Regions from separate parts of the Pseudomonas edsoni genome, predicted to be linked through region 2. Evidence: riboswitches for the same ligand, from Rfam matches in the RefSeq annotation. Region 2 holds a riboswitch; the other holds the start of a gene.

Region 1 (14,596 bases), 2.8 Mb from region 2:
ACCGGCCATCTCTGCGCCCATCGGGGTCAGGGTCGTGCCCAGCTTGGCGGCTTCATCGGCCGAAACTGCTGCCATGACGCTACCCGCCATGATCGACAGCCCAAGCACACCCACGTGCAACAGACTTTTAGTTATTTTCATGTTCTGGCTCTTCCTGAAATGCATGCATCTGAAAAAGAAAGTCTTAGAAGTTCACGCCGGCGCTCAAGGCGATAAAGTCGCGATCATCCACCGTGGTGAACCGGCCACCAAAGAAGTTGGTGTAGTTCAGGCCGACGGTGTAGGTGTTCTGGTACTCGGCATCGACGCCCAGGCTGACGGCCTTGCGACCTTCTTCAAAGTTGCCGCCAGGGCCTGGCGAATAACCTTTGACGTCATGGGACCAGGCCACGTTGGGCTTGAGGTTCACACCGGCAAACACATCCGGGTATTCCCAGATCGCCCGGGCGCGATAACCCCAGGACGTCGCGGTGGTGTAGCCGTCGTTGTTGCAATTGGTGTTCAGGCCGGATGCATTCGGCAGGCCCGCCCCCTGAGCGGTCGAATTGTTCAGCGCGTTGCAGAAACCACCCGGTAGCGTGCCAGGGCCGAACACCGGATCGCGGCCATAACGCGCAGTGTTTTTGCTTTCCAACCCGCCCACATGGGTCACGCCGATTTCGCCCACGGTGGTCAGGCGGGTCGCGCCCATTACCTGGTCAAAGAAGTGCGTGAAGGTGGTCTGGAACTGGGTCACTTCCTTGCGGTTGTAGCCGTGCAGATCCTGGCCCGGCGTGCCCTTGAGCACCGACGCATTGCCATAGCCCGGAATCGGCGTAACGCCCGCGTACAGGATATCGGTGGTGCTCAGTTGCACCGGCGCGTTCGGCCGGTAGCTCAACTCACCACTCCAGGCGGTGCCGGTCGGCAACGTGGTGGAGAAGCTCAAGCCATACAGGCGGATATCCTCCGGGTACTCGACGAAGTACTGGGAACTGCCCGCCACGATCAGCGGACGCAATGCCGCCAACGGCCCCAGTGGACGGGTGTAGGCCGAGTTGGGCGCACCTGTCGCGCTGAAGATCGGCGCACGGCTGTGGTAGTTCATGAAATACGCGCCGAACTCGGTGTCCAGCGGTTCGAAGTTGTAGTGCATGGCCACGCCGAACTGGCCGCTGTCCCGTGCATCACGGTCACCGCCACGTTTTACCAGCACGCCCTCATTGTTAACGTCCACACCCAGAGCATTCAATGTCGGCAAGGCCGCGCCAGGGATGGTGGAACGCTTGTTCAAGACCCGCAGGTTATTGCTGCAACCGTCGGCAATCACGTCTGGCTGGGAGAAGAACGTGCCGCAGTTATCCACCACGGTCTGGTCCCACTCCAACTGGTAGAACGCCTCTGCGGAGAGGTTGTCGGTGAGGGTCTGGGACACGTAGAACATGTTGACCGGAATCAAGCCTTCCTTGATCTCGGCGCCCGGACGACGGAATGCAGACACGTCGATCGGGTTGATCGAGTTGATACCGCCACCAATGAACGTACTTTCGCCCCAGCTCACTACCTGCTTGCCGAAGCGCACGCTGCCTGGCTCATCGGCAACGGTGTAGTTGTGATAAATGAACGCATCGAGGATCTGCCCGCCAGAGGACTTGGCGCCCTCTTTGCGGTTGTTGTTGCTGACATTCTTGAAGTCCAGGTCTTCGTTTTGCAGCGCGAAGTCATACCAGTATTTGCCACGCACAAAAATGCCGGTGTCGCCGTATTTCAATTCAAGGTCATGGATACCCTTGAAGATCTTCGAGAAGGAATCACCCTTGTTGAAGTTCAGGTGGCCGTCATCGGAGGTTTGCGAAAGCCCCTTGCCGCCGTTGTTGACACCAATCAGGTCTTTATTGCGACCCGCAGTCGACCAGCTCGCCCCCACCGACAGGGAGGAGTCAAAACTACCTTCGATTTCACCAATGTTGAAACTGACGCCGAATGCGGGCCCGGCGAGCGTAGAAGCGAGACTGACGGCCAGGGGCAGTCTTGCCCGGCGCCAGAACTGGTTTACTGAGGTCATCGACGCTACTCCATGTGCATTATTGTTATGGCAGTGAGTTCTTTCTTCTGGATGCATGTACCGGCCGGAATACAACGATTCCAATGCCGAACGGCAACCGAGCCCCCATGGCCCGAAGCGCAACATCCTTGAAAAACTCTGAGATGGACTATAGCCAGCAGGGGGTACCGCTTGATCCCTCTAAAGTGTGATTTGCATCACCAACCCGTCTGCCACAGTCCTTTCGCCACGCCGACGAAGGCCGGCGCGGCAAGGATGGCTGAAAATTGGCAAATCACAAGTGAAGGCTTGAGATAGAGCATTGCCGCGCCCGATCGGACGCGGCGAGAGGCATCAGAGGGTGGACAGGAACGTGCTGTTATTGGCCTGCCATTCAATGATGTCTATACGGATACGTTTTTTGTCGAGCTTGCCGACACTGGTCTTGGGAATTTCAGTAACAACGGCAATCTGGCTTGGAATCGCCCACTTGCTCAAATGGCCCAGTTCGACAAAAGGCTTGAGGTGTTCCTTGAGCTCGCGAGCACCTATCACTTGGCCATCATGCACCACCAGCAACGCAAACGGACGCTCGCCCCATTGCGGGTCGGCGATGCCCACCACCGCTACTTCGCGTACCGCCGGGTGACGGCTGACCAGATCTTCGAGGGCCAGGGAGGAGATCCACTCGCCGCCGGTCTTGATCACATCCTTGATGCGGTCGCGAATGTCGATCACGCCAAATGCGTCCAGCGTGGCCACGTCGCCGGTGTGCATCCAGCCGCCCTCCCACAGCTCGGCGCCCTTTTGCGGCTCGTTGTAATAGCCTTCGGTCAGCCACGGTGCGCGCAGCACCAGCTCACCCTGGGACTCGCCGTCAGCGGGCAGGAAGTTGCCTTCGCTGTCGACAATCGCCGCTTCCACCAACGGCCCGGGCACGCCGGCCTTGATGCGGTAGGTGGTGCGCTCGTCCTCGGTGCCGGCCATCAGTTCTTCGTTGAGGTGGGCACACGACACCAACGGCCCGGTCTCGGACATGCCGTACGCGGCAGTCAGTTGAATACCGCGCGCCTTGGCGGCTTCATACAGCGTGCGATTGAGCGCGCTGCCGCCGATGACGATTTTCCAGCCGCCAAAATCCACGCCTTGCGCCGCCTTAGCGTTGAGCACCATTTGCAGGATGGTCGGCACGCAGTGGGAGAAAGTGACCTTTTCCTTGCGCCACAACTCCACCAGGTATTCCGGGTCGTAGCGGCCCGGATAGACCTGCTTCAAACCGAGCATGGTTGCCACGTACGGCAGGCCCCAGGCGTGCACGTGGAACATCGGCGTGATCGGCATGTACACGTCGTTGGTGCCCAGCAGGCGCACGCTGTCGACGCTGCCCATGATCGTCGCAACGCCCATGGTGTGCAGCACCAGTTGGCGGTGGGTGAAGTACACGCCTTTGGGGTTGCCGGTGGTGCCGGTGGTGTAGAAGGTGGTGGCGACGGAGTTTTCGTCGAAGTCCTGGAAGTCGTACGTGGGGCTGGCGGCCGCCAGCAGGGTTTCGTACTCGCCGACCAGGTTGGGCAGCTCGGCGGTTTTTTCGTCGCCGTCGGTGAGCAGCAGCGTTTTGTCGACCGTGGTCAGGTGGCCGGCGATGGCCTGGTAAAGCCCCACGAACTCGCTGTTGACCAGCACGAAGCGGTCTTCGGCGTGGTTCATGGTGTAGAGAATCTGTTCGGGCGACAGGCGCACGTTGATGGTGTGGATTACCGCGCCGATCATCGGGATGGCGAACATGCATTCGAGGTAGCGGTGGCTGTCCCAGTCCATCACGGCGACGGTGTCACCGGCCTTGACCCCGGCCTCGGTCAGCACATTGGCCAGGCGCGCAACGCGCTCGATGAGGGTGGGGTAGGTGTAACGCAGTTTGTCGCGGTAGATGATTTCCCGGGTTTTTTCGTAGCGGGTCCCGGACATCAGCAGGCGTTTGATCAACAGTGGGTATCGGTAAGCGCCTTCGGCGGGTGGGATAACACGGGTCTGCAACATACGAATCCCTTATCTGACTGCACGGTGTTGGCTTGAAGACCTGCACTTTAGAGGGCTTATGTGTCAGCTAAATCAGCCAAAGGAATGATTTGCAGAGGCCGATGAATGCTAGCTTTGCGCCACCATTTAGGTGGTGTGTGAGTTCAGCGTGGGGGCCGGGATTGTTTGCGGCGAGGTGGTAGGGCTGGGACTTGGGGTGGTTGCAGGGCTGGGACCATATCCGTTATTTGGGTGATGGCGGGTATGGGTTCCGCCCTTACGGCGGGTCACTTTGGAAAAGCCCCAAAGTAACCAAAGGGCTCTTGCCCCACCACTCGGCACCTCGCTTAGGCTCGGTGTGCCCTCACTCCGGCTTGAATCCGTGGGCCGCCGTGACGGGCCATCCATGGCCCAACACGGCTAACCCGGCGTCCTGCCGGGTTACCCACGGATTCAAACCTGCGTTCGGCCAGCGTGGTTTAACGGGGCGCCTAAGGTCAAAGTCAAAAGCAGATCAAGATCAAAAGCAGAGCACGGCGGCCTAGTAGCCGACCTGAGTGGTTAGATCAAAAGCGAAGGCGAGGCGGCCTGACAGCCGACCTGATCTTGAAGGCTGAACTCAATCAAAGGTGGGAGCTGGCTTGCCTGCGATGGCATCTACTGGGTGTGCCTGATAGACCGAGGTGCCTGCATCGCAGGCAAGCCAGCTCCCACAGAAAAGCAAAGGCAGAGTGGTGGTGGAGGCTGAACTCGGTCAACTTGTGGGAGCGGGCTTGCTCGCGAAGGCGGTGGATCAGTCAACTCATGTGTAGCTGACACACCGCCTTCGCGAGCAAGCCCGCTCCCACATTTGGATCTCAGTGCATCAGATAGAAGTGTGTTGCTGTGCTGTTGCTGTGCTGTTGCCCTGCTTTTGCTTCAACCACTCAGGTCGGCTACTAGGCCGCCGTGCTCTGCTTTTGATCTTGCTTTTGATCTGACAGGCCCCGTCAACCACGCTGGCCGAACGCAGGCTTGAATCCGTGGGTAACCCGGCAGGACGCCGGGTTAGCCGCGTTGGGCCATGGATGGCCCGTCGCGGCGGCCCACGGATTCAAGCCGGAGTGAGGGCATGCCGAGCCTGGGCGAGGCACCGAGTGGTGGGGCAGAGACCTTTTGGTTACTTTTGGGGCGTTTGCCAAAAGTGACCCGCTGTAAGAGCGGAACCCTAAGTGGCCGTTACCGCAGCAACGGATATGCACTCACTCCCACAGCACAAACCAAAGCCCACCCCTCACTTCATACTCGTAAACGCAAGCTTCACACCAATCGCAATCAAAACCGCCCCCATGGTCCGATCAAACCAATGCCCCATCCGCGCAAATCCCGCGCGTACCCGCTGCTGACTGAACAACATAGCCACCAGGCAAAACCACAACGCCGTCGCCACCGCCAGGTACACACCGTACCCAGCCTGGATCGCCAGCGGCGTGTGCGGGTTGATCACCACAGTAAACAGCGACAGGAAAAACAGCGTGGCCTTGGGGTTCAAACCATTGGTCACAAACCCCGCAGTAAACGCCGCACGCGGAGTGCGCTCACCCACTTCAGGCCGCAACTCGCCCTCGGCAACCGGCTTGGCCGGCTGCGCACGCAACGCTTTGAAACCGATGTACAACAAGTACGCCGCCGCCGCCCACTTCAGTGCGTTAAACAGCACGATGGACTGCGACACGATCAAACCAATCCCCAGCAGCGAATAGCCCACGTGCAGGAAAATCGCCGAGCCCACACCCAAAGCGGTCCAGGTGCCGGCGCGACGGCCATGGGTCACACTCTCGCGCACCACCACGGCGAAATCCGGGCCGGGGCTGGCCACCGCCAACAAGTGAATCAAGGCTACGGTCAAAAACTCGGCGGCGTACATGCTCACTCCATTAAGTAACTGATTATTTCATCTGATAGGCTCGGCAGATTACGCCTTCGAACCCTGTCGCAAAAGGTACAGTTGATGACGAACAATCGCCGCGCCGTCTTCCTTGATCACCCGTCCCTGGACCTGGGGGACCTGGACCTCAGCGAATTGCGCAACAGCTTCAGCGACCTGCAGCTGTACGCGCACACCACGCCGCAGAATGTGGTCGAACGCCTGCAAGGCGCTCAAGTGGTCATCAGCAACAAGATCGCGCTGAATACCGAAACGCTGCAAGCCTGCCCCGAACTCAAGCTGATCCTGGTATCGGCCACCGGCACCAACAACGTCGACCTCGCCGCAGCCCGCGCCCATGGCATTACGGTGAGCAACTGCCAGGGCTACGGCACGCCGTCGGTGGCGCAGCACACGATCATGCTGTTGCTGAATCTGGCGACGCGCCTGAACGACTACCAACGCGACGTCAGCGCGGGCAAATGGCAACAAGCCAAACAGTTCTGCCTGCTGGATTACCCGATTGTCGAGCTGGAGGGCAAAACCCTCGGCCTGCTCGGCCACGGCGAACTGGGCAGCGCCGTCGCGCGCCTGGCCGAAGCCTTCGGCATGCGCGTGGTGCTCGGCGCGATTCCGGGCCGCCCTGCCCGCGCTGACCGCGTGCCACTGGATGAACTGCTCGCGCAAGTCGACGCGCTGACCCTGCACTGCCCGCTCAATGAACACACCCGCGACTTTATCGGCGCTCGCGAATTGGCGCTGCTCAAGCCCGGCGCGTTTATCGTCAACACCGCGCGCGGTGGCTTGATCAACGAACAAGCCCTGGCGGACGCGTTGCGCAGCGGCCATCTGGGCGGTGCGGCCACCGATGTGCTGAGCGTGGAGCCACCGGTAAACGGCAACCCGCTGCTGGCCGGCGACATTCCTCGCCTGATCGTGACGCCCCACAACGCCTGGGGCAGTCGCGAAGCGCGGCAGCGCATCGTTGGCCAACTGGCGGAAAACGCCCGCGGCTTTTTCAACGGCACCCCGCTGCGCGTCGTCAGTTGATAAACTGCGCCCCTTTTCAAGGAGCAGACCATGGATCCGCGCAGTGAAGTACTGCTTCGTCAGGCCGAACTTTTTCAAGGCAACCTGCTGCTGGTAGGTTTGCCCGCCGACGATTTGCTCGGCCGCCTGCCCAATGCCCACGGCTGGAGCTGGCATGCCGGCGACCAGGCGGCGCTCGACGCACGCTTCCCCGAACGCAGCCATTTCGGCGTGAACGTGCCCGAACGCGGGTTTGATGCGGCGGTGATTTTCCTGCCCAAATCCAAGGACCTCACCGATTACCTGCTCAACGCCGTGGCCGCACGCCTGCCCGGCGCCGAGCTGTTTCTGGTCGGCGAGAAAAAAGGCGGTATCGAAAGCGCCGCCAAGCAGATGATTCCGTTCGGCAAGCCCCGCAAGCTCGACAACGCGCGGCACTGCCAGCTGTGGCAGGTCACCGTGGCCAATGCCCCGCAGGCGGTCGAACTGCAAAGCCTGGCGCAGGTGTTTGAAGTACCGCTGGCCGAAGGGCCGCTCAAGGTGGTGAGCCTGCCGGGCGTGTTCAGCCACGGTCGCCTGGATCGCGGCACCGAGCTGTTGCTTGCACACCTGGACAAGTTGCCCAGCGGGCACTTGCTCGACTTTGGCTGCGGCGCCGGCGTGCTGGGCGCTGCGGTCAAGCGTCGCTACCCGCACAACACGGTGACGATGCTTGACGTGGATGCGTTCGCCGCCGCCAGCAGCCGCCTGACCTTGGCGGCCAATGGCCTGGAGGCCGAGGTGTTGACCGGTGACGGCATCGACGCTGCGCCGATGGGTTTGAACGCGATTTTGAGCAACCCGCCGTTCCATGTCGGCGTGCACACCGATTATTTCGCCACGGAAAACTTGCTGCGAAAAGCGGCGAAACACCTGGCAAAAGGCGGCGAACTTCGCTTGGTGGCCAACAGTTTCCTCAAGTACCAACCACTGATCGAAGAGCACTTGGGCGTGTGTGCAATCAAGGCCGAAGGCAACGGTTTTCGCATTTATCGTGCCAAACGCGGCTGATGGCTTTTTGAAAAAGAAGGCTTGCCGAATGGGTTTTGCCTAGGCAGAATCCGCTCCGTCCTAGGGGAGTAGTCTCCCACGAGCGCCACGCTCGTCCGGCATACGTCAACATACTTGGTCAGCAGATCATGGCGTATGCGACCCAGGAGTCCGCACAGACGGACCGGGGTTTGACAAGACCTATGACACGCACACCTTACCCGGGGCGGGAAGGCTGTACGTGTCATAGCCGTGTCGACCCGCCCCTGGAAACTTACCTGATGCTGGATTCATTACTCGTTCCTACCGCAATCGTTGCCTTGGCCGAAATCGGCGACAAGACGCAACTGCTCGCGCTCATCCTTGCTGCTCGCTTCCGCAAGCCCTGGCCGATCATCGCCGGCATCGTCGCCGCGACCCTGGCCAACCATGCGGCTGCCGGTGCCGTGGGCGCCTGGTTCGGCAGTTTCTTCTCGGATGCGGTGTTGCACTGGATCCTCGCGGCGAGCTTCTGCGCTACGGCGCTGTGGACCCTGGTGCCGGACAAACTCGACGATGACGAAGCCAGTACCACGCGCAAGTTCGGCCCGTTTCTGACCACGCTGATTGCGTTCTTCCTCGCCGAAATCGGTGACAAGACGCAGATCGCCACGGTGATGCTGGCGGCGCAATACCCTGAGCTGTGGCTGGTGATTATCGGCACCACCCTGGGCATGCTGATTGCCAACGTGCCGGTGGTTCTGGCGGGGAATTTCGCCGCGGAGAAACTGCCGCTGACCCTGATTCGTCGACTGGCGGCTACGGCGTTCTTCGTTCTGGCGGTGGTGGCGGTGTACAAGGCCATGCAAAGCAGCGGCTGGATCTAGACCTGTAAACCCCATCCAATGTGGGAGCTGGCTTGCCTGCGATAGCATCAACTCGGTATTTCTGAAGGACCGACCCGCCTGCATCGCAGGCAAGCCAGCTCCCACAGGGTTCCGCGTTAACTCAGGATTTTTTGGCCTGCTGGTAAAGCGGCATTACTTTCGGAATCGCCGCCTGCAATGAGGCGATCCGGCTGTCGGAGGCCGGGTGCGTGCTCATGAACTCCGGTGGAGAACCTTCCGACGCCTTGGCCATCTTGTTCCACAACGTGATGGCCGCGTTCGGGTTGTAACCGGCCCTAGCCGAGAGCTCCAGACCGATCAGGTCGGCTTCGTTTTCATTGGCGCGGCTGTTGGGCAGCGTCATGCCGTAGTTGGCCACCGTATCGGCCAGCGCCAGGCTGTCCTGGCCCAGACCGAACAAGGCACCGGCGCCCTGCTTGGCCATCTCGATGCCGTAGGCCTTGGACATGGCTTCACGGCCGTGTTCGCGCAAGGCGTGAGCGATTTCATGGCCCATCACCGCGGCCAGTTCGTCATCGGTGAGCTTGAGGTTGTCGATCAACGCGCTGTACACGAAGATCTTGCCGCCAGGCCCGCAGTTGGCGTTCATCTCATCACTTTTGATCAGGTTCACCTCCCACTTCCATTGCGCCGCATCCGGGCGAAAGGTCGGCGCCTGGGCGATCAGTCGATTGGCGATGGCCTGCACGCGCTTGGCGTTGGCACTGGTTTTATCGAGCATGCCTTTGCCGCTCGCCTCACCCAGCGTCTGCTGGTAGGACTGGGCATACATCTGGTCGACTTCCTGGCTTGACAACATGCTGAACATATACTGCTTGCGCTCTACCCCGACGGCGCCGCCGCTGGTGGTGTTAACCGACTGGCAACCCGCCAGCAGCATCGCCGCAACCAACCCACTTACCGCCAATGACTTCTTCATGAACACGCTCCCTGAAAACATGGCGCGTATCCTAGGCGCTCATGTGTATCGGCGCCAGATACAACAGACGTGTAACCGCTAACTTTCAGATACATCCCACCTGCCCACAGCGGCGGCCAACAGTCCATTTGCGACATCCGGCACTATTTCACCCGCCGAGCCTTAAGCCTCCCGAGCCCGTGGCCGATACACAAAGGCAGCCCACCTGCCCCTGCGCCCGGAGCTTTCATGAAATTCAAGTCGATTCAGTTTTCTGTCGCAGCACTGACCGGGGCCATCGTGCTGAGTGTGGTCGCCGTTTTGGTGCTCTACGCGGTGTTCGCCGGCGCGCGCACCCAGGAACTGGTGCAGGAACGCACCCAGGCGCAGTTCGAGCAGATCATCGAGCAACGGCTCACCGCCCTGGCGCACACCCAGGCCACGTTGATCCAGCGTGAATTGGAAGCGCCCTTGGTGACCGCCAAAGGCCTGGCCACGGCCAACGCACTGCTCGGCATGAAAGACGCCAAGGGCGAACCGGCCTTGCAAGTGGGCCGCGAACAACTGATCAACCTGTTGCACGAAACCGTGGTGCGCAACCCGAAAATCCTTGGCGCGTATATCGGCTGGGAACCCAATGCGATCGACCATAACGACGCCGCCTACGTGAACACGCCGATCGTCGGCATGGCCGCCGACGGGCGCTTCCTGCCGTGGTGGTACCGCAACGCCGATGGCAGCCTGGGCCTGGACAAACTCGCCGACGTCAACGACCAGAACATCCTCGCCACCGGCGTGCGCGCCAGTGAGTACTACCTGTGCTCCAAAGAAAGCAAGAAGCCCTGCGCCATCGACCCTGCGCCTTACAAGGTCGGCAATGCGATGGTGATGCTGGCCTCGTTTATCGAACCGATCATGATCGATGGCACTTTCCAGGGCATCGTCGGCGCCGACCTGTCGGTGAACTTCATTCAGGACATGCTCACCCGCGCCGACCAGAACCTCTACAACGGCGCCGGCGAACTGGCGCTGATTTCCAGTAACGGTCGCCTGGTGGCCTACACCAAGGACGCGAGCAAGCTGGGCGAAAAAGCCGCTGACTTGCTCGACAGCAACGCGCTGGCCAATCTCGGCCAGCTGAAAGTCGGAGAAGTGCGCTACGACATCGATAAGGAACACGGGCACATCGAGCTGTTCCTGCCCTTCAACATCGGCCAGGCCGAAGCGCGCTGGACCTTGATGCTGCAACTGCCACTGAGCGCGGTGATGGCCGATTCGCAAAAACTGCAAAGCGACCTGCAAGCCCAGCGCAAGACCGACACCTTCGGCATGGCCATGGTGGGCCTGTTGATTGCCGGCCTCGGCTTGCTGGTGATCTGGCTGGTGGGCCACGGCATCGCCCGCCCCCTCAAGCAAATGGTGGCCATGCTCAATGACATCGCTCAGGGCGAAGGCGACCTGACGCGCCGCCTGACCAGTGACCGGGCCGATGAACTGGGCGCGATTGCCACCGGTTTCAATACTTTTCTGATCAAGCTGCAGGGCATGATCACCCAGGTGGTGAGTTCGGTGCAGAAGGTCAGCGATTCGTCGGAGCACACCGCCGACATCGCGATTCGCACCAATCAGGGCGTGCACAAACAGATGGTCGAGATCGACCAGGTGGCCACCGCCGTGCATGAGATGACGGCCACCGCCCAGGACGTGGCGCGCAACGCCACCCAGGCCGCGCAAGCCGCCAGCCACGCTGACCAAGCCGCAAGCCAGGGCATGCGCATCGTGCGTGATACCTCGACGTCTATCGGCGCATTGGCGCAGGAAATCGGTAAAGCGGTGGGCGTGGTGCAAACGCTGGCCAAGGACAGCGAGAACATCAACGCGATCCTCACAGCGATTCGCGGGATCGCCGAGCAGACCAACCTGCTGGCGCTTAACGCCGCCATCGAGGCAGCGCGGGCCGGCGAGCAAGGCCGTGGTTTTGCGGTGGTGGCAGATGAAGTGCGCAACCTGGCGCAGAAGACGCAGAAGGCCACCGAAGAAATCCAGACCATGATCCAGCAGTTGCAACAAGGCACGCGCGATGTGGTTAAGGTGATGGAAGACAGCCAGAACCGCACCGATGAAAGCGTGCAGCATGCGGCGAAGGCGGCCGAGGCGCTGGAGACGATCACTCAGGCGGTGTCGGTGATCAACGACATGAATACCCAGATCGCCAGCGCCGCCGAGGAGCAGAGCGCGGTGGCCGAGGATATTAATCGCAATGTGATCAATATCGGCCAGGTGGCCAATGAAGTGGCGGGCGGCGCGGATGAATCGAGCGCAGCCAGTGCGGAGTTGACCAAGCTGGCGGAGCAGCAGCGGCGCTTGATCAATCAGTTTAAGGTTTAGGATTTGGCGGTGGTCTTCAGGCCGCTATCGCAGGCAAGCCAGCTCCCACATTTTGATGTGTGAACACCTTCAAATGTAGGAGCTGGCATGGAGTGAGCCCGACTTCAGCCCGGTGTCAGGCACTCCGGCCCATTCAGTTTCGGATCATTGACCATATTGGCCAACACCCGCTCGCGCAACGCAGCCGGCTCACTGGCCAGCAAACCCTGCAACACCGGCAACGGCGTCTGCGGATTCAGCCACGCCTCCTGCCCCGCCGCATCCAGGATCAACGGCCGCCGCTGACTCTGCGCCGCCTGGGTCACCACCGCGGTGCTCAGCCACACCTGTTCCTGCACCGGATACGCTTCCCAGATCGCCGCAAAAAACAGCGTCGAGCCCTCGCCCGGCGTCAGCCAGTACGGGCGCTTGCGCTGGGTGCCGCGCCATTCGTAAAACCCGTTGGCGGGCAGCAGGCAGCGGCGCTGGCGGAAGGCTTCGCGGAACATCGGTTGCTCGGCCAGGGTTTCGGCGCGGGCGTGGGCCGGGGTGCGGGAAAGGTCAGTCAGCCAGGGCGGCGTCAGGCCCCAGCGCGCGCGCGCCAGGGTGCGCTGGCCTTCGCTCAAGCGCTGAATCAGCACCGAATCATTCGGGGAGATGTTCCACTGCGCCTGCTGGTCGGCCGGGAAGCCCGGCAAGGCAGCAAACGTAGGGTTCCAGCGAAACAGGGCATAACGTCCACACATGGGGTAACACGACTCTTGGGTAAACCGACCGACAGCCTAACAGACCAATACGTCGGGAAAGCTGTCGGGTTCATCGCCGGGCAATGGTTGCGCACCGATGTAGGCCGTAATCAGCTCACGGGCGTAAACGGCCTGGTCGTTGTCCACCTCCAGGCCCAGCAGGCCGAAAATCGGCAATTCGCCGGTACCGCCGAGCAAATGGCGCCCCACCAGGTGCGCCTCGATGCCCTCGCTGGCGAGCATTTGTTGCAGCAACTCGCCTTCCATCAGGTTTTCCGGTTCATAGATTCGCTGCATGGGCGCACCTGTTACTCGTTTTCGCTGCGGACCGTGAGCATCCATTCGTCATCGTGTACCTGCAGATCAAAGATTATTGGCCGGCAACACACCGGGCAGTCTTCAATGTATGACTGATCGCCGCCGGAAAGGTCCAGCACGGCCTCAGCCGGCTCACCACAATAAGGACAATCGTACGACTCGGTTTCCAGCATCGCGGTCTCCCAGGTGACTTGTGCGTATAATCGCCGGTCTATTTACAGGGCTATTCACGGCAGAGCCAATATTGCGGCCGCACCCTGATATTTCCTTTACTTACACTAGCCGTTTCTAACAAGAGAGCATGATGGGCGAATTCGATACCATCCGACCTTACAACGACAGCGAAGTCCCGGCAGTGCTGGCGCGTCTGTTCAGTGACAAGGCCTTTCTGGACATCCTGACCCACTTCCGCTTCCCGCGCTTTGCCGGCGCCCTGGGCTGGCTGCTCAAGCCGATGATCGCCCGCAAGCTGCGCCGCGAGTTCGCCGGTGTCACCACCGTGGCCACGCTGCAGGACAAAGTCGAATATTACGTCGACCACACCATTGACCGCGCAACCGACGGGGTGACGTACACCGGCGTCGAACAGCTGAAGTCGGGCACCGCCTACCTGTTTCTGGCCAACCACCGCGACATCGTGATGGACCCCGCCTTCGTCAACTACGCCGTGTACCACGCCGGCCTGCCGACGCCGCGCATTGCCATTGGCGACAACCTGCTGCAAAAGCCGTTTGTCAGCGACCTGATGCGCCTGAACAAGAGCTTCATCGTGCACCGCTCGATCACCGGGCGAAAGGAAAAGATGGCGGCGTATAACCTGCTGTCGGCCTACATCAACCATTCGATCCGCAACGACTGTCAGTCGATCTGGATCGCCCAGGCCGAAGGCCGGGCCAAGGATGGCGACGATCGCACCGAGTCGGCGATCCTCAAGATGTTTCACGTCAGCCGCAAGGATGAGCCGTTTGCCGAGGTGATCCAGTCGCTGAACCTGACGCCGGTGTCGATCAGCTACGAATACGACCCCTGCGACACGGCCAAGGCCCGCGAACTGTATATCCGCGCCACCACCGGCACCTACAGCAAGGCGCCGGGCGAGGATGATGTGAGCATCGCCCTGGGCATCACCGGCTACAAGGGCCGTGTGCATGTGAACTTTGCGCCGCCGATCACCGAGCGTTTCGAGGACACCAAGTTGCTGGCGGTGGAAATGGACCGGCAGATTCTCGGCGGCTATCGCCTGTTCCCGGTGCATTACCTGGCGTACGCGCAGTGGAGCGACGCCGACCCGCAATTGCAGGTGCCGACGGCGGCCGAGGTGTTCCCGGCCGACGAGCTGGCCAAGGCGCAAGCGGAGTGGGAACGGCGCTTGAATGA
Region 2 (14,596 bases):
CCAGACCTGGCCGTCAACCACGAACAGTTTGTCTTCTTCGAGCTGAATATCCGGGTAGCGCTTGCGAAACGCCGGCGCGTGGATCCAGTGGGTGGTGGTGCGCTTGCCTTCGAGCAAGCCGGCTTCGGCCAGCACAAAAATGCCCATGCACAGCGAGGCCACGCGCCGCGACTGGGCAGAGGCGGCTTTGACCAATTCCAGCAGGTTGGCCTCGGGCAGGCGAAATTCCAGGTAGCCGCTGACGATCAGCGTGTCATAACCCTGTGGCCGAATTTGGCTGGTATTCACCGAAAAGCCCTGGGAGGTCATGACGGCGCCGCCGCTCTCCGAGACCAGATGAAACTCATAAGCCGGCTCACCGCGCAGCAGGTTCGCGCACTCGAACACCGAACCCAGGCTGAGGCTCAGGGACTGGAAATTCGGGTAAACCATCAGCGCAACGCTGTGCATCGTCATTCTCCAAAGGGCGCGGGAGAGGGGATTGTCGGCGGGTGCCAGGCAAACGGCAACCGACTTTGTGCCATGTCCGAAATCCTTGCGGATATGACATTGTTGAAGCTTTTCTCGACGCCTAACATCCCCTCAACGAACTAGACGACTGGTCTAATCGGGACGGGATAAATAATGACTAACGCGACTAACAGTACAAGGCAGACCATTCTGGATACGGCGCAATTGATTGTGAGCCGCAAAGGATTTTCTGCGGTGGGGTTGAACGAAATACTTCAAGCCGCCGATGTACCCAAAGGTTCGTTTTATCACTACTTCCATTCCAAAGATGCATTTGGCGTGGTCTTGCTCGATACCTATTTCGACCAATACCTCAAAGGCATGGAGCAACTGTTCCAGCAACCCGGACTGTCCTGGGCCGCCAGGTTGATGCGCTATTGGCACACCTGGATCGACAACCAGACCGGCTGCTCCGACGCGGGCAAATGCCTTGCCGTCAAACTCGGTGCCGAGGTGTCAGACCTTTCAGAGCCAATGCGTTTGTCCCTGCAGCGCGGCACCACTCGCACCATCGCCTTGCTGGCCGAGGCCTTGCAGCACGGCATCCAGGACGGCTCGCTGGCGGTTCGGCAACACCCCGACAGCCTGGCTCGGCGCTTGTATGCGCTGTGGTTGGGGACCAGCGTCATGAGCAAGATCACCCGAACATCCGCGCCTTTTGACGAGGCGCTGCTGCTGACCCGACAGTTATTGGGTTGCCCTGAACCTGCTGATGCATACACCTACTGAAACCATCGATCGAGGCACTGGAAAATGAAAGTATTAATGGTACTGACCTCTCACGACCAGCTTGGCAATACCGGTCGTAAAACCGGCTTCTGGCTCGAAGAATTTGCGGCGCCCTATTACACCTTCAAAGACGCCGGTGCCGAGCTGGTCCTGGCATCCCCGGCCGGCGGCCAACCACCGCTGGACCCGGTCAGCGATCAGCCGGATGCACAGACCGAGCAAACCCGTCGTTTCGCTGGCGACCCGGCAGCCCAACAGGCCCTGGCCAACACCGTCAAGCTGGACACGGTCAACGCCGACGACTTCGACACCGTGTTCTACCCAGGCGGTCATGGCCCGTTGTGGGACTTGGCCGAATCGCAAACGTCGATCGCACTGATCGAGGCCTTTGAGCGTGCCGGCAAGCCGATCGGTTTTGTCTGCCATGCACCGGGCGCTCTGCGTCATGTCAAGGCCGTGAATGGCGAGCCGCTGGTCAAGGGCCGTCGCGTTACCGGCTTCTCCAATGCTGAAGAAGCTGCGGTTGGCCTGACCGATGTGGTGCCGTTCCTGATTGAAGATGATTTCAAGGCGCTCGGCGGCCACTATGAAAAGGGCGCTGACTGGCAGTCTTTTGTGCTCGAAGACGGCTTGCTGGTGACCGGGCAGAATCCTGCCAGTTCCAGTGCCGTGGCCGAGGCCCTGCTCAAACTCACCGCCTGAATTAATCACACGCGTTATTGATTGGCGGCTCCTTGGAGCCGCCAATGCTTTGCTCGCCCTGAATTTGGAAGTTTCACATGACTCATCATTTAAATACCCCGGTAAAACTGGGGCATCACACGCTCAATAACCGAGTTGTCTTGCCGCCTCTGACGCGTCAACGCAGCGCGCAACCCGGCGATATCGCCACCGACCTGATGGCCGAGTATTACCGCCAGCGCGCCACGGCCGGTTTCATGATCAGCGAAGGCACGCAGATCGAACCGCGCGGCCAGGGTTACGCCTGGACGCCGGGTATCTACAGCCCGGCGCAAATCGACGGCTGGCGCAAAGTCACCGACGCCGTGCATGCCGAAGGCGGCGTGATCTTCGCCCAGCTGTGGCATGTGGGGCGTGTGTCCCATAACGCGCTGCAACCGGAGGGCGCTGCACCGGTCGCGCCGTCGGCCATTGCGGCGGAACAGGCGAAAGCCTTTATCGAAACCGGGCCCGGCGTCGGCGAGCTGATGCAGCCGCCCGTGCCGCGTGCCTTGAGCAGGCTGGAAATTGAAGAGTTGGTAGGGCACTACGCACAGGCGGCGCGTAATGCGTTGGACGCCGGTTTTGACGGGGTGGAAATCCACGCCGCGAATGGTTACCTGGTCAACCAGTTCATCTCCGCCCACGCCAACCAGCGTGACGATGAATACGGTGGTTCGCTGCACAACCGCCTGCGCTTTCTGCGCGAGATCGTCGAAGCCGTGACCGCCGTGGTCGGCCCGCAGCGCCTGGGTGTGCGTTTTTCTCCGTTGTTCAGCGGCACGGACCAGGACCGCGTGTACATCGGCCTGGTCGAGGAAGATCCGCATCACACCTACATTGAAGCGATCAAGGTGCTCGAGGCATCGGGCATTGCCTATGTGTCTATCGCCGAGGCTGACTGGGACAACGCTCCCGACCTGCCCGAGACTTTCCGTCAGGCGGTGCGCAGCACGTTCAGCGGGCGCATCATCTACGCCGGTCGCTATACCGCTGAGCGCGGGGCAGCACTGGTGGAGGCGGGGCTGGCAGACTTGATTGCCTTCGGCCGTCCGTTCATTGCCAACCCGGACCTGCCGCAGCGACTGTTCAACGGCTGGCCGCTGAACCCGCTGCGGGCGCAGGGCATGTACGGCGGCTCGGAACAGGGCTACACCGATTACCCGGCGTTCGCCGAGTAACCATTCGATGCCCCGGCACAGCTGCGTTGTCGGGGCCGTCGAGCAGTAGCACGGCGGCGAAGGCGGCGGGGCAGGCGACAACAGGGTGACCCTGCCGCCGCCATCGCAGCCTCGCTGGCTCTACAGCTGCCACCGTTAATCTTCAGCAGGGCAGATGAGCGTCATTCCACACGCAATACGATCTTGCCAATGTGATCGCCGCCTTCCATCCGCGCATGGGCCTGGGCGGCGTCGGTGTATTCGTACACCTTGTCGATCATCGGCAGGCAGCGTCCGGCGGACAGCACCGGCCACACGTATTCGCGCAGTTGTTCGGCAATGGCAGCCTTTTCGTCCTTGGTGCGTGCGCGCAGCAAGGAGCCGGTGATGACTGCGCGCTTGCCGAGGATGGTCAGCAGGTCGACGTCATTGGCCTTGCCGCCGCCGAGGAAGCCCAGCATCACCAGGTGCCCGTCCATGGCCAGGGACTTGAGGTTATTGTTCAGGTACGAGGCGCCCATGATGTCGAGGATCACATTCACGCCCTTGTTGTCGGTCTTCTGCGCGATGACCTCGGCGAAGTCCTGCTCGCGGTAGTTGATCGGCTCGGCGCCCAGCTTGGCGATCGCCGCACATTTGTCGGCGCTGCCGGCGGTGGCGAACGCCTGGATACCGTATTCGCGGCACAGCATCAAAGCGGTGGTGCCGATGCCACTGGTGCCGCCGTGGATCAGCACGCGCTGGCCGGTATGAGCGTCACCCAGGCCAAACAGGTTGGCCCAGACGGTGAAAAAGGTTTCCGGCACGGCGGCGGCTTGAATCCAGTCCATGCCATCCGGAATCGGCAAGGCCTGGCTGGCAGGCACTGCACAAAATTGTGCATACCCACCGCCGTTGGTCAGGGCACACACCTTGTCACCCAGCGCGTACTCGCTGACACCTTCGCCCAATGCAACCACTTCACCGGCCACTTCCAAGCCTGGAATGGGGCTCATGCCGGGCTTCATCGGGTATTTGCCGGCGCGTTGCAACGCATCCGGGCGGTTGACGCCGGCTGCGTGCACGCGAATCAGGATTTCACCGGGACCTGCCACCGGCACATCGGCCCGGCGTGGTTGCAGGACCTCGGGGCCGCCAGGGGCGGTGATTTCGATCAGGGTCATTTCTTTTGGCAGTGACATGTGCGATTACCTGCAGCGATGAGCGTATGGGTTGGGACCGCGTCGGGCAGTCGCCGGTTCAGCCGCATCATACCGAGGGTCAGCGCCGGTCGAAAAAAAAGCCGGGCAAGCCCGGCAAAATAAGGAGAGGGTGATTCACTCGCTTCAGCGATTGAGGAACGCCAACAAGTCTTCGTTCAACTGCTGGGTGTGGGTGGCGGCAAAACCGTGCGGCGCATCCTTGTACACCTTCAGTTGCGCGCCCTTGATCATCGCGGCCGCGACTTTGCCGGTGGTTTCGAACGGCACGATCTGGTCGCCGTCACCGTGGATCACCAGGGTTGGCACCTCGATCTTGGCCATGTCCGGGCGGAAATCGGTCTCGGAGAACACGGTGACACAATCCACGGTCGATTTAAGCGACGCCAGCAGCGCGACCTGCAAGGTCTGCGTCAGCACGCCCTGGGAGACTTGCTGGCCCTTGTTGATGCCATAGAACGAGACATTGAAGTCGCTGATAAATTGCGCGCGATCCTTCAGCAGCCCGGCCTTGATGCCATCGAACACTGCGGTAGGCACGCCCTGCGGGTAATCCGGTTTTTGGCCGAAGATCGGCGTGACGGCGCCCAGCAGCACGAGGCCGGCCAAACGCGAGTTGCCGTGGCGAGCGATGTAGCGCGCCACATCGCCGCCGCCCATCGAGAAGCCCACCAGGGTCACGTCTTTAAGGTCCAGGTGTTCGATCAGTTGGGCGATATCGTCGGCGAAGGTGTCGTAGTCGTTACCGGTCCACGGTTGGTCCGAGCGGCCAAAACCCCGGCGGTCGAAGGCGATGGTGCGAAAGCCACGGCTGCTCAGGTATTCCATCTGGTATTCCCACATGTCGGCATCCAGTGGCCAGCCGTGGCTGAACAGCACGGGTTTACCGCTGCCCCAGTCCTTGAAATAGATCTGGGTACCGTCTTTGGCAACGAATGTGCTCATGGAAAACTCCTTGGGGGTCAGGGGGCAAAAGCTCAGTCTCACTATCGCGTTAAACCGGCTCAGGGGCTTGTACGGATGTGCTCGGTTGAACGCTTGCGCGTCTGCGTTGGTCCACTGACCTCTACCGTCAGTTCAACAGGTGAACCAAATGGCCAAGACTTACAGCTACGCCGCTCGGGATTCCAAGGATGCACTCAAGCCTTTTACCTTCGAGCGCCGCGCGCCGGGGGCGGACGACGTTCAGATCGATATTCTCTATTGCGGCGTGTGCCACTCCGACCTGCACACCGTGCGTAACGAATGGCACAACACCTTGTACCCGTCGGTGCCCGGCCACGAAATCGTCGGCCGCGTCACGGCAGTCGGTGCCAACGTGAAAAAATTCAAGGTCGGTGACCTGGCCGGTGTCGGTTGTATGGTCGACAGCTGCCAGCACTGCGCATCCTGCGCCGAGGGCGAGGAGCAATACTGCGAGAACGGGTTTACCGGCACCTACAACGGCCCGGTGTTCGGCGGCGAAAATACCTTTGGCGGCTACTCGGACAATATCGTGGTCAAGGAGAAGTTCGTGCTGCGCATCTCCCACGATGATGCGAACCTGGCGGCCGTGGCGCCGCTGCTGTGCGCCGGCATCACCACTTACTCGCCGCTGCACCACTGGAAGGTGGGGCCCGGCAAAAAAGTCGGGGTGGTCGGCCTCGGCGGGCTAGGGCATATGGCAGTGAAGATCGCGCATGCCATGGGCGCGCATGTCACGCTGTTCACCACCTCGCCGAACAAGCGCGAAGACGGCCTGCGCCTGGGTGCCGACCAAGTGGTGGTGTCGAAGGACCCGGACGAGATGGCCAAGGTCGTCAACAGCCTGGACTTCATCCTCAACACCGTTGCCGCGCCGCACGACCTCGATGCGTTCCTCAATCTGCTCAAGCGCGATGGCACCATGACGCTGGTCGGCGCCCCCGACAGCCCGCATCCGTCGCCGACGGTGTTCAACTTGATCTTCAAACGCCGCAGCCTGGCCGGTTCGTTGATTGGCGGTATCCAGGAAACCCAGGACATGCTGGACTTCTGCGCCAAGCACAAGATTGTCTCGGACATCGAGATGATCGACATCCAGGGCATCAACGAGGCGTACGAGCGGATGCTCAAGGGCGACGTGAAGTATCGCTTTGTGATTGATATGGAGAGCTTGAAGAAGGAAAGTCACGCGGCTTAAACGCTGCAGACCTGCTGTGGGAGCGGGCTCGCTCGCGAAGGCGCAGGGTCAGTCAAAAAATGCATCGACTGATTCGCCGCCTTCGCGGCAAGCCCGCTCCCACATTTGTTCAGTGCGAGCCGTTAAGCCGATAAATGCTCGTAGAGAATCGTCGCACCCACCAGCATCAACACCACGCCGCCGACCATTTCGGCGCGCTTGCCCACCACCGTGCCCAGCACCCGCCCGAGCATCATGCCGATGGTTACCATGGTCATGGTCGCCAGGCCGATGGCTGCCGACGCCACCAGAATATTCACATCAATGAAGGCAAGGCCCACACCGACGGCCATCGCATCAATGCTGGTCGCAAAGGCGGTGAGGGCCAGGATCATGAAGGAATGCTGGGTAGGCTTTTGCGCCTCCTCATCGTCCGCCTTGAGCCCGTTATAGATCATGTGCAAGCCCAGCGCGACCAGCAGGGTAAAGGCGATCCAGTGATCCCAGTCCTGCACCCAACGCGTGGCCGCATGGCCGATGGCCCAGCCGATCATCGGCGTAATGGCTTCGATCACACCAAAGATCAGGCCGGCGCGCAGTGCTTCGACCAGACGCGGTTTGTGCAGGCTGGAGCCTTTGCCGATGGCCGCCGCAAAGGCGTCCGTGGACATGGCCAGGGCGAGAAGAATCAGGGAAATAGGGTTCACGGTGAGGCTTCCAGTCGGGCTGTATGAGTCAACGACACAACCACACGCCCGACTTTAGGCATGGATGTGTCGCTGGTCTCACCAACCTCAACGGTGTTCGTACCACGGCAGGTTGCCGAATATGTTGATACGAACGCTTCTGAGCGGGTCAGAAGCCGGTTACTCCCCAACGAAGGGGCGCATCATAGACAGCCCAATATGAAAATTGCGTCAACGCCCTTCAAATACCGGTGGACGGCGCTCGGCGAACGCCGCCAGCCCTTCACCGAAATCAGCACTGGCGCACGCCTGGCGGCGCAGTTCGGCGATGTGCTCCATGGCTTGCACGGGCGGCCAGACCTTGTACCGACACGCCGTCGACCTGTTGCGCCAGGCCGATGCCACCCATGAGCTGTTGCGCCAGGACGCCGAGTACCCGCAGGGCAAGGTCTCGGTGGGCATGCCCTCGAGCACCGCGCGGATGCTCGCGATGCCGCTGGCACGCACGATTCGCAGCCGTTATCCGGGGATCAAACTGGAGCTGATCGACGCGCCAAGCGCCGACCTCGCAGGCCTGATCACCGTGGGGCGCGTGGCGCTGGCGGTCGAAGTTGATGGCGTGCCGACACGCGGCGTGGTGTCCCAGCGGTTATTCAGTGAAACCCTGTACCTGGTGGCATGGCCGGAATTTGAATTGCCGCAGACGTCGGTGAGCCTGCAGAGCCTCGCGCAGATGCCGTTGGTGTTGCCCTGCGCGCCCAACACCATTCGCAGCCGCGTGGAGTCCGCCATGCAGGAAGCGGGGCTGCCATTCGCCGTGGAGTTTGAAGCCAATTCCACTGATCTATTGTTCTCGGCGGTACAGGCGCGGCTTGGGGTAACCATCCTGCCGTGGGCGGCGGCGCACGTGGAGTTGGCGCAACAGTCGCTCAAGCTGGCGAGCATCGATCACCGCTTGTTCAGCCGCGAACTGTCGTTGTGCTGGCCGGATACGGCGGTGCACAGCAATGCCGTGCAGAAAGTCAAAGAGACGATTCTGGAATTGTTCGAAGCGTTTGAGCAGCAACAGGGCTGGGCGGCGGCTGGCTGATTGCGAACCGGCCGCCGCCGCCCCTTGGATCACTTGGGTTTTTGGGTGTCGAGTGCCGTTGCAATCACGCTGCCCATGGGCGTCGGTTTGGGCGACTGACGGTGCAGCACGGCATTCACGGCCCACTCTTCAAGGCGTACGCGGTCACGCTGGAACACCATCATGTGAGTCGAGCCGCCGAATTCGAAGTGACCGATTTCGGTGCCGCGTGTGATCTTCACCGGCGTGCTGCCTTCGTCGACGATAAACCCCGGTTCGATGATGCAGGTCGACACTTCAACCATGCCAATGCAGATCAGCGCCACGTACCCGCAGGTGGGGTGTTCGAAGATGAAAATGGCGCGCGCAGCCACATGGCCCAGATAGGGCTGCGACTCGGTGCCTTCCCACGTGCCCGGGCCTTCTTTCTGCGCCGGGCGTTGGGCGAAGTAGGTGCCAGGTTGCACCCACGAACGCAGCAGCGTGCCGTCCAGCGGCGCGTTCCAGCGGTGGTAGTGGGTGGCGGAAAGGAAACCCTGATACAGCTGCCCACCTTCAAAGTGCTTCGCCCAGTCACGTTGGCCGGCGAACAAGTCCAGCAGTGAGTAGTTGACGTCCTTGATCCAGAAGTCGCTTTCGAAGGCGATGTTGTTCTGGTATGCCCACGGCGTGGTTTCGCAGCCGATATCGACCTGCGTTTGCGCGTCGCCCTGGAACGGTCGGGCGCCGGGCACGAACTTGCGGATGAAAAACGCGTTCCAGGAATCGTAGCCGTAGCCAGGCTTTTTCGGGTCGCATTCCATCTGGTCCCATACACCGGCTGCCCAGGCGGCCTTGGAGATCCACGAGCCGGGTTTTTCCGGGTTGTTGATGTCGAGTTTGTCCAGGGATTGCGGGCTTTTGAGGTAGGCGTTCCAGGTGTTGAGCACGTTCTTGAATTGCTCATTGAAGGTGGTGTCATGGAACAGCGCAACGCCGGCTTCGGTGGCCATGGAAATCGCCAGGAAGGCATTCATGGGCGTGCCGACCTGGGCAGTGTCGTTGAACGAGGACGAGGTGGTGACAATTTCGTTGAGGATCTCGAAAAAACTGTCGTAGTCCTTGATCCACACGACGTCGCCGTCCTGGGTCTTGATCTGGTCGCGAGTGTGCGGCGGCAGGGTCAGCACGAACGCGTTGGACTGCTCGATCAGCGACATGATCCACATGCGGTACACGCTGTGGGTGGTCACCCAGTGTTTGAATTCCACCAATTGCGGCTGCATCGGCGCGAGGGTGCCAGCCTTTTTCATGGCGTCGATGTAGTCGCGCAGTGGCACCAGGAAGTTGGCGGTGGCCCACACGCGGTTGGGCACCCAGAAGCCCATTTGCACGGGGCCGGCGTTGTCCAGGGTGAGCAGGTTTGAACCGCTGCCCTCGACGGGTGGCGGAGTCTTGCGAGGTTGGGTGGCGGGCGAAGAACGGTCGGAGTGCGCCATATCATTAGTCCTTTAAGCGTAACTGCGTGGGAAAGCTCCTTTTGAGCATTCTCAGCGTAGCTAGCGCGGGACCGGGGTTTGTAATGGTTGGCTATAACCAGGCGCGCCCGCCGACGAAAATCATTTTCGACACCAGCTCCACGATGTTTTTCACCTCGAGTTTCTTCATCAGCCGTGCCCTGTGCACTTCCACCGTACGGTGAGAGATCGCCAGGCGCTGGGCGATTTCCTTGGATTTAAGGCCGTTGACGATGTGCATGGCGATTTCCCGCTCACGTGGCGTCAGGTCGCCGGTGCCTTGGTGCGTACGGTCCAGGCGCTCGAAGTGCCAGATCATCAGCTTGAACGGGTCTGTGGGCGTGAGGGTGTAGCCGTGGGACTTGGCCCAGAACACCTCGCCGCTTTTGTGCTGCATGAAGCGCTCATCGGAGTAGAAGCCGTTCTCGCTCTCCAGCAGCCAGTCGTGGCTACGCTTGCCGATGGCGTGATAATCGGCCTGGGACGGGTAGATCAGCAGGGTCAGTTGGTTGACCAATTCGTCGCGCGAATAGCCGAACAACTGCAGGAAGGCCTCATTGCAATCGACCATCACGCGGTTGCGCGTGACCAGTTGCGGGGCCGGGGAGAGCTGGAACGCCAGGCGTTCGATATCTTGAAGTTGCTGGGTAAACGCGTTCATTGGGCATCCTGCCTCGTTGCTTTTCTCACCGGGCCTACTTATCCATGTAAGTAGTTACACGAATTGGCGAGCGCTCAGCGGTGCGTCATTGTAGGTAAATGTCCGCATCAAAAATAGAAGAAAATTGATTATGCCAGCTGATTGCGTCTCCATTGTTGCCGCCGGTCATTCGCGTTTTGGTCGCCTGGAAGGCACCACCCTTGAAGACCTGATCGTGCAGGTTACCCGCGAAGCCCTGGCCGACGCGGCCATTGATGCGTCACAAATCGATGCGTTGTTCCTGGGTCACTTCAACTCGGGGTTGGTGCCTGACGGGTTTGCCAGCTCCTTGCTGTTGCAGGCCGACCCGGGCCTGCGCTTCAAACCGGCCACGCGCTGTGAAAACGCTTGCGCCTCCGGCTCGGCGGCGATCCAGGCCGGGGTCAATGCGATCCTCTCCGGCAGCGCCGACCTGGTGCTGGTGGTTGGCGCCGAGAAGATGACCCACACGTCCACCGCCGAGGTTACCCAGGCCCTGGCCGGCGCCGGTTATCAGAATGACCCGGCCGAAGCCGGCTTGAGTTTCCCGCAGCTGTTCGGCCGTGCGGCGCGCCAATACACCGAACGCTACCACTGCCCGCTGGGCTCGATGGCCGCCATCGCCACCAAGAACCACACCAATGCCATGGCCAACCCGCTGGCGCAAATGCACCGGGTAATGGATTTCGAACACTGCAACAACGTGTCCAAGAGCAACCCCTTTGTGGCCGAGTCGCTGCGCCTGACCGATTGCTCGTTGATCAGCGACGGCGCCGCCGCGATCATCCTGGCCTCACCCAAGCGGGCGCGCGCGTTTCGTCGGGATGTGCAGATTCGCGCGATGACCCAGGTCAACGACTGCTTGCCCATCGCCCAGCGCGACATCCTGGCGTTTGAAGGCCCGCAACGGGCCATCCACTCGGCGCTGCGCGGGGCGAATATCACCCTGGCCGACCTGAGTTTCGCCGAGGTGCACGACTGCTTCACCATCGCCGAACTGCTGATCTACGAAGCCATGGGCCTGGCGCCCAAGGGCGAGGGCCATCGCGTGCTCGACAGTGGCGTGGTGCGCGCCGGCGGGCGGCTGCCGGTGAATCTTTCGGGTGGGCTCAAGGCCAAGGGGCATCCGGTGGGGGCCACCGGCGTGTCGATGCACGCCTTGGCGTTCCGCCAATTGACCGGCGAACCGATTGGCCTGGCGGTGCCCAACCCGGAGTTTGGCCTGGTGTTCAACATGGGCGGCATGGCAGTGGCCAACTACGCCTCGGTCCTGCACGCGCGCCGGTACTGACCCATGAACATTGCCAACTGGTTGCACGACACCCAGCGCCGCGACCCGCAGCGACCGGCATTGTTCGAAGGCACGCGGCAGGTGGCCGACTACGCCACCTTTGCTGCGCATGTTCGCCAGCGCGCCGCACACTTGGTAGACCAGCACGGCGTGACGGCCGGTGATGCGGTCGCCGTGCTGATGAAGAACAGCTGCGATTACCTGGAAGTGCTCTACGCCATCTGGTGGCTGGGCGCAGTGGTTGTGCCGATCAACGCCAAATTGCACCCGGCTGAGGCGGCCTGGATCGCCGATAACGCCCAGGCGCGCCTGATCTTTACCGACGGCGGCCGAGTATTTTCGGCGTCGCGGGACTTGCCCCAGCCCTGTAAGGAACTGGACGGCCACACACTGCCGCCGACACGTGGCTGGCCAACCCTGGCGCAGCCCGAGCCACGCCAGGACCAGGACCTCGCATGGCTGTTTTACACCTCCGGCACCACCGGGCGCTCCAAGGGCGTGATGCTGTCCCATGGCAACCTCATGGCGATGTCGTTGTGTTACCCCACAGACGTGGATCCGGTCAGCGCCGATGACGCGGTGCTGTATGCCGCGCCAATGTCCCACGGCGCCGGGCTCTACAACTTCATTCATGTGCGCTGCGGCGCGCGGCATGTGGTGCCGGCCTCCCACGGTTTCGACGCCGCCGAGCTGTTTGGCCTGGCGGCCGAGCTGGGCAACGTCTCACTGTTTGCAGCGCCGACGATGGTCAAGCGCATGGTCGAACAGGCGCGGCGCCAGGGCTATCGCGGCGAAGGCATCAAAACCATCGTTTACGGCGGCGGCCCGATGTACGTGGCCGATCTGTGTGAGGCCGTCGACACCTTTGGCCCGCGGCTGGTGCAGATCTACGGCCAGGGCGAGAGCCCGATGACCATCAGCGTGCTGCCTCGCGCGCTGATCGCCGACCGCCAACGCGCAGACTGGGCCACGTTGGCTGCCTCCGTCGGCCACGCGCAATCGTGCGTTGAAATCCGCATTCTCGACGCACAGCACCAGCCGGTGCCGACGGGCGAGCGCGGCGAAATCGCCGTGCGCGGTGCCACGGTGATGCAAGGCTACTGGCGCAACCCCGAGGCATCGCGCCAAACCCTGGTCGAGGGCTGGCTGTTGACCGGTGACGTCGGCTTTCTCGACGCGGCGGGTTACCTCACCCTCACGGACCGTTCCAAGGACGTGATCATCAGCGGTGGCAGTAACGTGTACCCGCGTGAAGTCGAGGAAGTGTTGGCGCAACATCCTGAGGTGTTCGAGGTGTGCGTCGTGGGGGAGCCGGATGCGCAATGGGGCGAATCGGTGGTGGCGTTTGTGGTGACGCGCAGCGGCCAGCCCCTCGATCAAGCCGAGCTGACGGCATGGTTTTTACAGCGCATGGCCTCGTTCAAGAAACCCAGGAAGTACCTGTTTCCCGGCGAATTGCCAAAGAACAGTTACGGCAAAATCCTCAAGACTGACTTGCGGCAGTGGCTGAAAGCAGCGAGTATCGCCGCGCTTCCCTAGACCCGTTTTTCATGGACAGAACATCAGACAAGGAGTCCCTTCGATGGGCAATCAAGCGCAAGACACGGTCCGCAAGCGGCGCCGTGCGTTTCTCGGTGCCACTTCCGGTCACTTGATCGAGTGGTACGACTACGGCGTCTACGGCTTTCTCGCCGTGTACATCGGCCAGGCATTTTTCGTCTCCGATGACCCGACCACCAGCTTGCTGGCCAGCTTCGCAGCGTTTGCCCTGAGCTTTTTCATCCGGCCACTGGGCGGGCTGTTCTTCGGTCCGCTGGCGGACAAGATCGGGCGCCGCAAAACCCTGATCATGGCGCTGGTGATGATGACCGGTTCCACCGTCATGCTCGGCCTGTTGCCCACGTACGCCACGCTGGGCATTGCTGCGCCGGTGCTGCTGATTCTGGTGCGCTGCGTGCAGGGTTTTTCGGCGGGCGGCGAGATCGGCACAGTGACCAGCTTTATCTCCGAATACGCCGGCCCCGGCCGACGCGGCTTTGCCACCTGCTGGCTAATGGTCACCGCCGTGCTCGGCCTGTTGCTGGGCGGCGCCGTAGCCAATGGCATGACCTGGATCCTGGGCGCCGAGGTGATGCAGGAATGGGCCTGGCGCGTGCCGTTCCTGATCGCCGCACCGTTGGGTTTTATCTCCATGTACATCCGCCTCAAGCTGGAAGACAGCCCGGAGTTTCTCGCCTTGCAGCGCGCCGGGCAGACTTCCCGTGCACCGTTGCGCGAAGTCTGGCAGTGGAAGCGCGCGATTGCCCTGGTGTTCTTCATCATCACCTTGCACAGCTCGATCTTTTACCTGGTGCTGACCTTCGCCTCGACCTACATGGCCAAGATCCTCAAGTTCGACAGCGGCACCACGCTGCTCTATGTGTTCGTCGCGAGTTTCTCGGCCGCGTTCGTGATGCCGTTTGGCGGTGCGTTCACCGATAAATACGGACGTAAGCCGTTTCTGATGGTGATCGGCACCCTGGCTACGCTGGCGATGTTCTGGCTGTTCAAGTCGGCGCCGACCGCCACTGCTGCATCGTTCTTCGCGCCATTGATGGCGGTGGCGATCCTGTTCGGGCTGTATGCCTCCTCGACCTATGCGCTGATGAGCGAGCTGCTGCCCACGCGCATCCGCTCCACCGGGATTGCCGTGGCGTACAACGTGCCGGTCGCGGTGTTTGGCGGCAGCGCGCCGCTGATCTCCACCTGGCTGATCAAGGTGACGGGCGACATCACCTCACCCTGGTATTTCTATGTGGCAACCGGTGTGGTGTCGTTGATCGCCCTGGTGGTGCTGCGCAAGGAAGATTTCGTCGCCAGTGGCAGCCCGTTGTTGGCGCCGGCGGGGGCCGTGCTGGCCACTGCCGCCTGATCGACT

Evidence for each region. A riboswitch is a leader RNA that binds a small molecule or an ion and turns the genes downstream of it on or off. The one in region 2 is predicted to bind manganese.
Region 1: it holds a riboswitch for manganese, as region 2 does, so the genes downstream of both, C4J83_RS04770 (TMEM165/GDT1 family protein) here and mntP (manganese efflux pump MntP) in region 2, are expected to answer to the same signal.

What each region holds. Positions count from the first base shown of each region.
Region 1 covers NZ_CP027762.1:1,053,036-1,067,631, reverse strand. Annotated here, with positions in the region: gene C4J83_RS04805 (DUF1329 domain-containing protein) at 1-141, opposite strand, end outside; gene C4J83_RS04800 (DUF1302 domain-containing protein) at 185-2,044, opposite strand; gene C4J83_RS04795 (fatty acid--CoA ligase) at 2,378-4,060, opposite strand; gene C4J83_RS04785 (LysE family translocator) at 5,313-5,945, opposite strand; gene C4J83_RS04780 (2-hydroxyacid dehydrogenase) at 6,030-6,995, shown strand; gene C4J83_RS04775 (methyltransferase) at 7,026-8,024, shown strand; yybP-ykoY riboswitch at 8,075-8,196, shown strand; gene C4J83_RS04770 (TMEM165/GDT1 family protein) at 8,285-8,869, shown strand; gene C4J83_RS04765 (M48 family metallopeptidase) at 8,991-9,809, opposite strand; partial or broken gene C4J83_RS31025 (cache domain-containing protein) at 10,038-11,270, shown strand; gene C4J83_RS31020 (methyl-accepting chemotaxis protein) at 11,334-12,176, shown strand; gene C4J83_RS04755 (SOS response-associated peptidase) at 12,281-12,901, opposite strand; gene C4J83_RS04750 (putative signal transducing protein) at 12,938-13,198, opposite strand; gene C4J83_RS04745 (CPXCG motif-containing cysteine-rich protein) at 13,210-13,392, opposite strand; gene C4J83_RS04740 (1-acyl-sn-glycerol-3-phosphate acyltransferase) at 13,524-14,596, shown strand, end outside.
Region 2 covers NZ_CP027762.1:3,814,821-3,829,416, reverse strand. Annotated here, with positions in the region: gene C4J83_RS17735 (GlxA family transcriptional regulator) at 1-450, opposite strand, end outside; gene C4J83_RS17730 (TetR/AcrR family transcriptional regulator) at 625-1,239, shown strand; gene C4J83_RS17725 (type 1 glutamine amidotransferase domain-containing protein) at 1,264-1,941, shown strand; gene C4J83_RS17720 (alkene reductase) at 2,019-3,140, shown strand; gene C4J83_RS17715 (NAD(P)H-quinone oxidoreductase) at 3,302-4,300, opposite strand; gene C4J83_RS17710 (alpha/beta fold hydrolase) at 4,445-5,263, opposite strand; gene C4J83_RS17705 (NAD(P)-dependent alcohol dehydrogenase) at 5,412-6,479, shown strand; gene mntP (manganese efflux pump MntP) at 6,602-7,165, opposite strand; yybP-ykoY riboswitch at 7,178-7,345, opposite strand; gene C4J83_RS17690 (LysR substrate-binding domain-containing protein) at 7,482-8,234, shown strand; gene C4J83_RS17685 (phosphatidylserine decarboxylase family protein) at 8,264-9,691, opposite strand; gene C4J83_RS17680 (LuxR C-terminal-related transcriptional regulator) at 9,783-10,370, opposite strand; gene C4J83_RS17675 (acetyl-CoA acetyltransferase) at 10,501-11,679, shown strand; gene C4J83_RS17670 (class I adenylate-forming enzyme family protein) at 11,683-13,218, shown strand; gene C4J83_RS17665 (MFS transporter) at 13,262-14,590, shown strand.